Regions from separate parts of the Luteimonas sp. YGD11-2 genome, predicted to be linked through region 2. Evidence: predicted binding sites of a transcription regulator. Region 2 holds the regulator's gene; each other region holds the start of a gene.

Region 1 (3,273 bases), 1.2 Mb from region 2:
GCGCCGCCCGCCACGACTGCGAGCGCGCCCAGCGCGAGTGCGCGCCACCAGACCGCGATACCCATCAGGATGCCGGCCCCGCGGTCCCGCGCACGATCCAGTCGAGATAGGCGGGCAGGCCGTCGACCAGGTCGCAGGCGACCAGTTCCGGCACTTCGTACGGGTGCAGCGCGCACAACCGCTCGCGTAGAGCGGCGAACGCCGCCCGGGTGGTCTTGATCAGCAACTGCACTTCCTCGCCACGCTCGACACGGCCCTCCCAGCGATAGACCGACCGCGCACCCGGCAGCAGCGTCACGCAGGCCGCCAGGCCCTCGCCCACGAGGGCGTCGGCGATGCGGTCGGCGGTGGCACGATCCGGGCAGGTGGACAGGCAGAGCAGGACGGACACGGCAGGCAGGCGCAACGGGTGGGCCGCATAGGGTAGCCCACGCCCATGCGCCGCCCGCTTAAGCACGGCGCGCCCGTCGCCGCGCGCTCACGACGGCAGGATCTACAATCTGCACTCCCCGGTTCACTAATCCCCCGCCCATGTCCAGGATCCGCCTTCCGGCGCTGTGCGCCATCGCGATGGCAGCTGCCGCCGTGTTTCCCGCCGCCGCGCAATCCCAGTTCGAGCTCAGTGCCGGCGCGTCGTGGACGCGCGACAACGAGGTCACCCCGGTCATCGCCGCGGCGTGGCTGCCGGAGCTGCGTGGCCTCGACAACGCACTGCTGCGTTGGGAACTGGGTGTGATCCACGTGCCCGGCCGCGACGACACCGCGTACGACCTGGAGGACGACGTCACCGTCGGCCACGCCGGCCTGCGTTACGACCGCACCGACAACGGACTGACGCTGGGCTTCGGCATCGGCGTGCAGAGTGGCTACACCGACGCGCTGTCGGGCGACCCGCAGTTCGTCAGCACCATCGGCTGGCGCTGGGAGCGCTTCTCGGTGCTGGCGCGGCATATCTCCAACGCCAGCATCCACCAGCCCAACGACGGCGAGACGATGGTGGTGGCGGCCTGGCGCTTCTGAGCCGGGTCCAGGCCCGCGTCCGTCCACGGCCGGGGGCGACGGAAATTTCCATCGGGCCCCTTGAAAGGCCCTGAACGGCCCCCAACTTCTGGTCCGTGCCCGGCTTGCCGGGTCTTTGCCGCCCGCGGCCTTGGCACTCTCCGAGTGCGAGTGCTAAGATCGCCGCCATTCTTCAACCCAATCAATCACTTAAGAGGATTGACATGAGCAATATCAAGCCGCTGTACGACCGCGTGGTCATCAAGCGTACCGAGGAAGAGAAAGTCTCGGCCGGTGGCATCGTGATTCCGGATTCGGCCACCGAAAAGCCGATCAAGGGCGAGGTCGTCGCCGTGGGCGAGGGCAAGGTGCTCGACAACGGCAACCTGCGGGCGCCGAAGGTGAAGGCCGGCGACCAGGTGCTGTTCGGCAAGTACAGCGGCACCGAGGTCAAGCTCGACGGCACCGACTATCTGGTGGTGAAGGAAGACGACATCTTCGCGATCCTCGGCTGATCGCGGCGCTTCTTTCCACTCCCACGAATTCCACCCAAGACATTCAGAGGTAAAGAGTCATGGCTGCCAAGGAAATCCGCTTCGGCGAAGACGCGCGCTCCAAGATGCTGCGCGGTGTGAACACGCTTGCCAACGCCGTCAAGGCGACCCTCGGCCCGAAGGGCCGCAACGTCGTGCTCGAGAAGAGCTTCGGCTCGCCGACGATCACCAAGGACGGCGTGTCCGTCGCCAAGGAGATCGAGCTCGCCGACAAGTTCGAGAACATGGGCGCGCAGATGGTCAAGGAAGTCGCCTCGCGCACTTCCGACAACGCCGGTGACGGCACCACCACCGCCACCGTGCTGGCCCAGGCGCTGATCCGCGAGGGTTCCAAGGCGGTCGCCGCCGGCATGAACCCGATGGACCTCAAGCGCGGCATCGACCAGGCCGTCAAGGCCGCCGTCGAAGAGCTGAAGAAGCTCTCCAAGCCCACCGCCGACGACAAGGCGATCGCCCAGGTCGGCACGATCTCGGCCAACTCCGACGAAGTCATCGGCAACATCATTGCCGAGGCGATGAAGAAGGTCGGCAAGGAAGGCGTGATCACCGTCGAGGAAGGTTCGGGCCTGGACAACGAGCTCGACGTGGTCGAGGGCATGCAGTTCGACCGCGGCTACCTGTCGCCGTACTTCATCAACAACCAGCAGTCGATGTCGGCCGAGCTGGACGACCCCTTCATCCTGCTGCACGACAAGAAGATCTCCAACGTGCGTGACCTGCTGCCCGTGCTCGAGGGCGTGGCCAAGGCCGGCAAGCCGCTGCTGATCGTCGCCGAGGAAGTCGAGGGCGAAGCGCTGGCGACCCTGGTGGTCAACACCATCCGCGGCATCGTCAAGGTCTGCGCCGTCAAGGCCCCGGGCTTCGGCGACCGTCGCAAGGCGATGCTGGAAGACATGGCCGTGCTCACCGGCGGCACCGTGATCTCCGAGGAAGTCGGCCTGTCGCTCGAGAAGGCGACCATCAACGACCTCGGTCGCGCCAAGAAGATCCAGGTCACCAAGGAAAACACCACCATCATCGACGGCGCCGGCGAAACCGGTGGCATCGAGGCCCGCATCAAGCAGATCAAGGCGCAGATCGAGGAGACCTCCTCGGACTACGACCGCGAGAAGCTGCAGGAGCGCGTGGCCAAGCTGGCCGGCGGCGTTGCGGTGATCAAGGTCGGCGCTGCCACCGAGGTCGAGATGAAGGAAAAGAAGGCGCGCGTCGAAGACGCCCTGCACGCCACCCGTGCAGCGGTCGAGGAAGGCGTGGTCCCGGGCGGCGGCGTGGCCCTGCTGCGTGCCAAGGCGGCGATCGAGAACCTGCGTGGCGCCAACGAAGACCAGAACCACGGCATCGTGATCGCCCTGCGTGCGATGGAAGCACCGCTGCGCGAGATCGTCACCAACGCCGGTGAAGAGCCCTCCGTGATCGTCAACAAGGTCAAGGACGGTTCGGGCAACTTCGGCTACAACGCCGCCAACGGCGAGTTCGGCGACATGGTCGAGTTCGGCATCCTGGACCCGACCAAGGTCACCCGCACCGCGCTGCAGAACGCGGCGTCGATCGCCGGCCTGATGATCACCACCGAGGCGATGGTGGCGGAGCTTCCGAAGAAGGAAGAGCCGGCGATGCCGGGCGGCGGTGGCATGGGCGGCATGGGCGGCATGGATTTCTGATCCAGCGCCACCGCGTCACCTGCAACACGGAAAACCCCGCCGCGAGGCGGGGTTTTTCC
Region 2 (3,273 bases):
TCTTCTCCAGGATGCGCGCGGAGATCTCCTGCGCCGACAGCTTGTTGCCGTCGTTGGTGGCCACCCAGGCGTCGCCGTTGTCGTGCTGGACGATCTTGTACGGCACCAGGCCGATGTCCTTCTGCACTTCGGCATCGGTGAACTTGCGCCCGATCAGGCGCTTGACCGCGAAGAAGGTGTTGTGCGGATTGGTGACGGCCTGGCGCTTGGCGGATGCGCCGACCAGTACCTCGCCATCCTTTGTGTAGGCGACGATCGAAGGCGTGGTGCGATCGCCCTCGCTGTTCTCGATGACCTTGGCCTTGCCGCCGTCCATGATCGCCACGCACGAATTGGTCGTGCCGAGGTCGATGCCGATGATCTTTGCCATGAGTGGTTCCCTCTGGATCCGTATTCGATGTGTCTGGGGGCGGCACGCGGCCGCCGATGCGTGATATCTGGGGGCGGCGGTGTGCCGTTCAAGCGGCCACCGCGATGCGCAGGCGCGCCGGCGTCAGTCCCTGGCCACCACGACGAGCGCGGGGCGCAGCAGGCGCTCGTTGAGCACGTAGCCCTTCTGGAACACCTGGGCGACGTGGCCCGGAGGCACTTCGCCGGCGTCGGTCTGGCTGATCGCCTGGTGGCGTTCCGGGTCGAACGGCTGCCCCGCTGGCGCAACGACCTGCAGGCCGTTGTCGCCGGCCACCTTGAGCAGCTGGCGCAGCGTCAGTTCCAGGCCCTCGCGCAGCGGGCTGCTGTCGGCGCCGGCCGCGGCCAGGCCTGCATCCAGGCTGTCGAACACCGGCAGCAGATCGCCCAGCAGGCGTTCGTTGGCGAAGCGGCGGGCCGCTTCGACCTCGCGCGCCATGCGCTTGCGCTGGTTCTCGAGGTCCGCGCGCTCGATCAGGGACTGCGCACGCAGCTGCTCGAGTTCGGCCTGCAGCAGCTGCACCTGTTCTTCGAGCAGGGCCTGCGGCGATGCCGACGCGTCGTCCTGCGGCTGCATCGTGGGGTCGGGAGTGTCGGGGTGGCTCTCGTGGGTCATTTCCATGTCCGTGGCGGTCGACTGGCCGCCGCTGGCCGGAGCAATGGGGTTGCCCGGCGCGGATTCAAGTGCCGTCCGCCTGCAATCGTGTGTCGGTGCCGTCCCGCAGCCCCCGCTACGGCGACCTGCCACCGCGCTCCAGCGCCGCACCCAGTGCTTCCGCGGTGGCCTGCACCACCGGCACGATGCGGTCGTAGGCCATCCGCGTCGGCCCGATCACCCCCAGCACCCCGAGCACGCGCCCGTCGGCCGCGTACGGCGCGGTCACCAGCGATACCCCTTCCAGAGGGGCCAGCCCGGTTTCCTCGCCGATGAATACCCGCACCCCGGGCGCGCGCACGGTGCGCTCGAGCAACTGCAGGATCTCGCGCTTGCGCGAAAAGGTATCGAACAGCTCGCGGAGGCGGTCGAGATCCGAGAGGTCCTGCACCCCGATCAACCGGGCCTGCCCGGCCATCAGCATGTCGTCGCCCTCCTCCGGGGCGAGGGCCTGCTCGGCAAGCTCGACGGTGCGCGCCATCAGGCTCTCCATCTGGCTGCGCGTGAGCTGCATCTCGCGCAGCAGCGTGGCGCGGATGTCGGCCACCGCGCGACCGGCGAAGTTGACGTTGAGGTAGTTGGCCACCTGCTCCAGTTCCGACGCCTCGTAGGGCCGGCGCACCTGGATCAGGCGGTTCTGCACCTCGTTGTCCGCGAACACCAGGATTGCCATCACCCGCTGGCTGTCGACGGCAACGAAGTCGATGTAGCGGAAGGCGAACTGCTCGCGCCGCGGCACGCTGACCACGCCCATGAAGCGGGTCATCGCCGACACCAGCTCCGACGCGCTGCCCAGCAGCGACTGGGTGCCACCGCCGGCGGGCAGCTGTTCGCGCAGGTGGGTGACCTCGTGCTCGGGCAGCGGCCGCAGCTGCAGCAGTGAATCGACGAACACCCGGTAGCCCTGCGCGGTGGGCACGCGCCCGGCGGAGGTATGCGGCGCGGTCAGCAGGCCGCTGTCCTCGAGGTCGGAGAGGATGTTGCGGATCGTCGCCGGGCTCACGTCCAGCCCGGCGTGGCGGGCCAGCGTCTGCGACCCGACCGGCTCGCCGTTCTCGATATGGCGGGCGATCAATGTGCGCAGCAGATGCCGTGAACGGGCATCGAGTTCGGACGGGGGCGTGTGCTTGCGGCTCATGGCCCCGGTATACGGCGCACCCCGCGCCCACGCAAGCGCGTCTCAGCCGCTGCGCCGCTGATCGCCGAGATTGTTGGCCGCAACCCTCCCGCCCTGCACAATCCGCGCATGCTGACCCACCTCGCCATCCGCAATTTCGCCGTCGCCACCGCCAGCGAGCTGGAGTTCGGTGCCGGCCTCACCGTGATCTCCGGCGAAACCGGCGCCGGCAAGTCCCTGCTCGTCGATGCGCTCGGGTTCCTGTCCGGGTTGCGCGCCGACAGCGGCATGGTGCGACATGGCGCCGACCGCGCCGAACTCACCGCCAGCTTCGACCTCGCCGATGCGGCCGGCGCGCGCGCCTGGCTGATCGCCGAGGAATTCGACGATGGCGATGCCTGCCAGCTGCGGCGCACGCTGCGCGCCGATGGCGGTTCGCGGGCATGGATCAACGGCCGCCCGGCCACGCTCGGGCAGCTGGCCGCGCTGGCGGGTCACCTCGTCGAGATCCATGGCCAGCACGAGCACCAGGCGCTGTTGTCACGTGGCGCGCAGCTCGCCCTGCTCGATGCCTATGGCCGCCATGCCGGCGCACTGCAGGCGGTGGCCGAGGCCGCGCGCACCTGGTCGGCACTGCTCGACGAGCGCGACCGCCTTGCGGGCCTGGGCGACCCCGGCGAGCGGCGTGACTGGCTGGCCCACCAGCTCGCGGAACTCGAACGCGAACCGCTGGATGCCGCCTCCCTCGCCGAACTCGATGCCGCACACCGCCGCCAGGCCAATGCCGCCGGCCTGATCGCCGCCTGCGAAACGGTGCTGGCGGGGCTTGGCGAGGACGACGCCGTGACCGGACGCGTGCAGCGGCTGCGCGGCGAGCTCGCACGCCTGCATCGCGACGAGCCACGCCTGGCCGAGGTGGACGCGATGCTCGAGGCGGCAACGATCCAGCTCGACGAGGCGCAGCTGCTGCTGCAGCGGGTGCGCGACGATCTCGACATCGACCCGGAGCGCTACGCCGAGCTCGAGCGCGGCCTCGCCCGCATCCACGACCTCGCCCGCAAGCACAGGGTGGCCCCGGATGCCCTCGAAGCCC
Region 3 (3,273 bases), 1.2 Mb from region 2:
CGGGATCGACCACCTGGTGCCCAACCCGCACGAGAGCCTGGAAGCCGACGACCCGTTCTTCCGCGAACACAACCGCGAATACATCAAGCGCGTCGGCCTGCTGACCGCGATCGCGATCACCGCGCACAACTTCCCGGAGGGCCTGGCCACCTTCTTCGCCACCGTCGGCGATCCGGCCGTCGGCCTGCCGCTGGCGCTGGCGATCGCGATCCACAACATCCCCGAGGGCATCGCCATCGCGGTGCCGGTGTACTACGCCACCAACAACAAGTCGCTGGCGTTCCTCGCCTCGCTGCTGTCGGGCATGGCGGAGCCGATCGGCGCGATCCTGGGCTACGTGCTGCTGGCGCCGGTGATGTCGGAGGCGGTGTTCGGCGGCGTGTTCGGGGTGATCGCCGGCATCATGGTGTTCCTCGCGCTCGACGAACTGCTCCCCGCCGCCAAGCGCTACGCCAAGGGCCACGAGACCGTGTACGGGCTGGTGGCGGGCATGTCGGCGCTGGCACTGAGCCTGGTGCTGTTCAAGTGGGGCACGTCCCCTTAACCCACGCGACCGGCACCAACGAAAAAGGCCCGGATCGCTCCGGGCCTTCTGGCAGCCACCGCGCGGCTCAGGCCGCGAACAGCGCCTTCATCTTCTTCAGCGCGTTGGCTTCCACCTGGCGGATCCGCTCGGCCGACACGCCGTACTCGTCGGCCAGCTCCTGCAGGGTGATCCTGGCATCCGGATCCAGCCAGCGGCGCCTGATGATGTCGCGCGAACGCGCATCCAGCCCGGCCAGGCCCTCGCGCAGCAGGGCGAGCTGGTTGTCCTCGCTGTCGGCGCGCTCGTAGGCCTGCGCGGGATCGGCGTCGTGCGCCATCAGATACCCGGCCGGTGCCGGCGGCGCGCGCTCGTCATCCTCGTCGGCGCTGGCATCGAAGCCGATATCGCGCCCGGACAGCCGCGACTCCATCTCCAGCACCTCGCGCTCGGAGACGTTGAGGTCCTTGGCAACCGCGCTCACTTCGGCCGCGTTCAACCAGCCCAGGCGCTTCTTGCTCCGGCGCAGGTTGAAGAACAGCTTGCGCTGCGCCTTGGTGGTGGCGACCTTGACGATGCGCCAGTTCTTGAGGATGTACTCGTGCATCTCGGCACGGATCCAGTGCACCGCGAACGACACCAGGCGCACGCCGACCGCGGGGTCGAAACGCTTCACCGCCTTCATCAGGCCGATGTTGCCTTCCTGGATCAGGTCGCCCAGCGGCAGCCCGTAGCCGTTGTAGCCACGCGCCACGTGCACCACGAAACGCAGGTGCGAATGCACCAGCTCGCGGGCGGCGTCGAGATCCTCGTTCTCGCGGTAACGGCGTGCCAGCGCCTGCTCGTCCTCGACCGACAGCACCGGGATCTGGTGTACGGCATTGACGTAGGCGTCCAGCGAACCGAGCGCACTGGGGACGGGGAGATTGTTGGCAACCAAGGCGTTGGCAGTCATCGTCTGGCTCATGGACCTCATGTTAGCAGTCGGGCTATTGGACTGCCGGGTACAGGAAAAGTTCCTCTGTTCCGCCGGTGGAACGGCGTTATCGAGCCAACAAAGGGTGTTCCGGAAGCACAGGACGGTAACGGATCCACCTTCAACAGGACGTGGACAGCGGGCAATCCCGCCCGCAACCGTGCAGGCGGCAGTCAGCCGGGGACGACGGCATCCAGCTGGGCCCGCGGCGGCAGGCGCCAGTCGATCGCGCCCAGCCCGCGGCGGCGCAGGTAGTCGTTGGCGGCGGAGAAATGCCCGCAGCCGTTGAACCCGCGGTGGGCCGACAGCGGCGAGGGGTGGGTGCTGCGCAGCACCTTGTGCCTGCGCGGGTCGATCACCCGCCCCTTGGCCTGGGCGTAGCTGCCCCACAGCATGAACACCAGGCCGTCGCGCTCGCGGTTGAGGGTTTCCACCACGTGGTCGGTGAAGCCTTCCCAGCCGCGTCCCTGGTGTGCGCCGGCCTTGCCATGCTCGACCGTCAGCACCGCGTTGAGCAGCAGCACCCCACGCTGCGCCCAGGGCAGCAGATAGCCATGGTCGGGGCGTGGCAGGCCGAGGTCGCGCTCGAGTTCCTTGAACATGTTGAGCAGCGACGGCGGCACCGGCACCCCGGGCGGCACCGAGAACGCCAACCCATGGGACTGCCCGGGGCCGTGGTAGGGATCCTGGCCGAGGACCACCACCTTGACGTCATCGAAGGGCGTGGCCTCGAAGGCGGCGAAGATCCGCGGGCCGGGCGGGTAGATTGCCGCGCCCGCCGCCCTGCGTTCGCGCAGGAACGCCGACAGCGCCTGCATGTCCTCGCGCAGCAGGTAGTCGCCGATGCGGGCTTTCCAGGACGGGTGCAGACGGATCCGCGAATCCGCGTCACTGTGGGGCGCCCCCGCGGCCTGCGTCGGGAGGTCGTCCACCGATGCGTTGCGTGTCACCGCCTCAGCCCGCGGTGGGCGCCGGCGCCCCGCGTCCCTGCGGCCCTGCCCCGCCCAGCCGGGCCAGCCGCAGCTGAAACAGCGCCTTGGTGACCAGCAGCCGTTCCTCGATCGGCTTGAGCACCAGGTCGTTGGCGCCGTCGCGAAGCAGCGCCATCTGGTTGACCCGGTTGTCGTCACCGGTCATCACCAGCACCGGCAGCCGCCGCTTGCCGTAGCCGAGCTCGCCGCGCACGGCCTGCAGCAGGTCGCGGCCGCTGAGTTCGCCCTTCAGGTAGACGTCGGTCAGCAGCAGGTCGGCGCCGGGCGCATCGGCGCTGTCGCGGCGCTCACGCAACCACTCGATGGCTTCCTCGGCGCTGATCAGGTGGATCACCTCCATGCCGTGCGACTGCAGCATGCGCCGGGTCGCCAGCGCGACGGTGCGGCTGTCCTCGACATAGAGCACGCGGGCCCCGGGGATCGCCTGCGGCATCACGTAGCCGCGCACGAACGTCGCCAGCGCCTGGTGGCCTTCGCCCTTGTCGAAGTAGTCGGTGACGTCCTCGGTGAAGCGGCGGCGCTCCAGGTGCGCCTGCGCCTCGGCCGAGACCACGATCACCGGCACGTATTTCTGCCCGGCGGTCTCGCGCACCGCGCGTGCCAGTTGCTGGCCATCGCCATCGGGCAGCACCAGCGAGGTGGTGACGAGGTCCACCGGCGCCGCGGCCAGCGCCTCGCGCGCCTCGGACAGGCCGGCGCAGGCAACCACCTCGACGTTGGGCACCTCCTGCCGCAGCACGTCGCCGATCAGCCGCCGCACCAGCTTCGAGCCGTCGACCACC

What was found. Region 2 encodes HrcA, which represses chaperone genes, less so after heat shock. Its sites were predicted from a motif close to TTNGCACTCNNNNNNNNNGAGTGCNAA; they were not measured.
Region 1: a site for HrcA is predicted at 1,151-1,177, ahead of groES (co-chaperone GroES). Genes of this name have one in related genera too.
Region 3: a site for HrcA is predicted at 1,501-1,527, ahead of rpoH (RNA polymerase sigma factor RpoH). Genes of this name have one in related genera too.

What each region holds. Positions count from the first base shown of each region.
Region 1 covers NZ_CP035376.1:542,459-545,731, forward strand. Annotated here, with positions in the region: gene ERL55_RS02435 (protein-disulfide reductase DsbD) at 1-65, opposite strand, end outside; gene cutA (divalent-cation tolerance protein CutA) at 65-400, opposite strand; gene ERL55_RS02445 (acyloxyacyl hydrolase) at 532-1,020, shown strand; gene groES (co-chaperone GroES) at 1,224-1,514, shown strand; gene groL (chaperonin GroEL) at 1,574-3,214, shown strand.
Region 2 covers NZ_CP035376.1:1,758,825-1,762,097, forward strand. Annotated here, with positions in the region: gene dnaK (molecular chaperone DnaK) at 1-370, opposite strand, end outside; gene grpE (nucleotide exchange factor GrpE) at 494-985, opposite strand; gene hrcA (heat-inducible transcriptional repressor HrcA) at 1,140-2,201, opposite strand; gene recN (DNA repair protein RecN) at 2,310-3,273, shown strand, end outside.
Region 3 covers NZ_CP035376.1:2,994,689-2,997,961, forward strand. Annotated here, with positions in the region: gene zupT (zinc transporter ZupT) at 1-544, shown strand, start outside; gene rpoH (RNA polymerase sigma factor RpoH) at 612-1,490, opposite strand; gene ung (uracil-DNA glycosylase) at 1,673-2,431, opposite strand; gene ERL55_RS13825 (response regulator) at 2,454-3,273, opposite strand, start outside.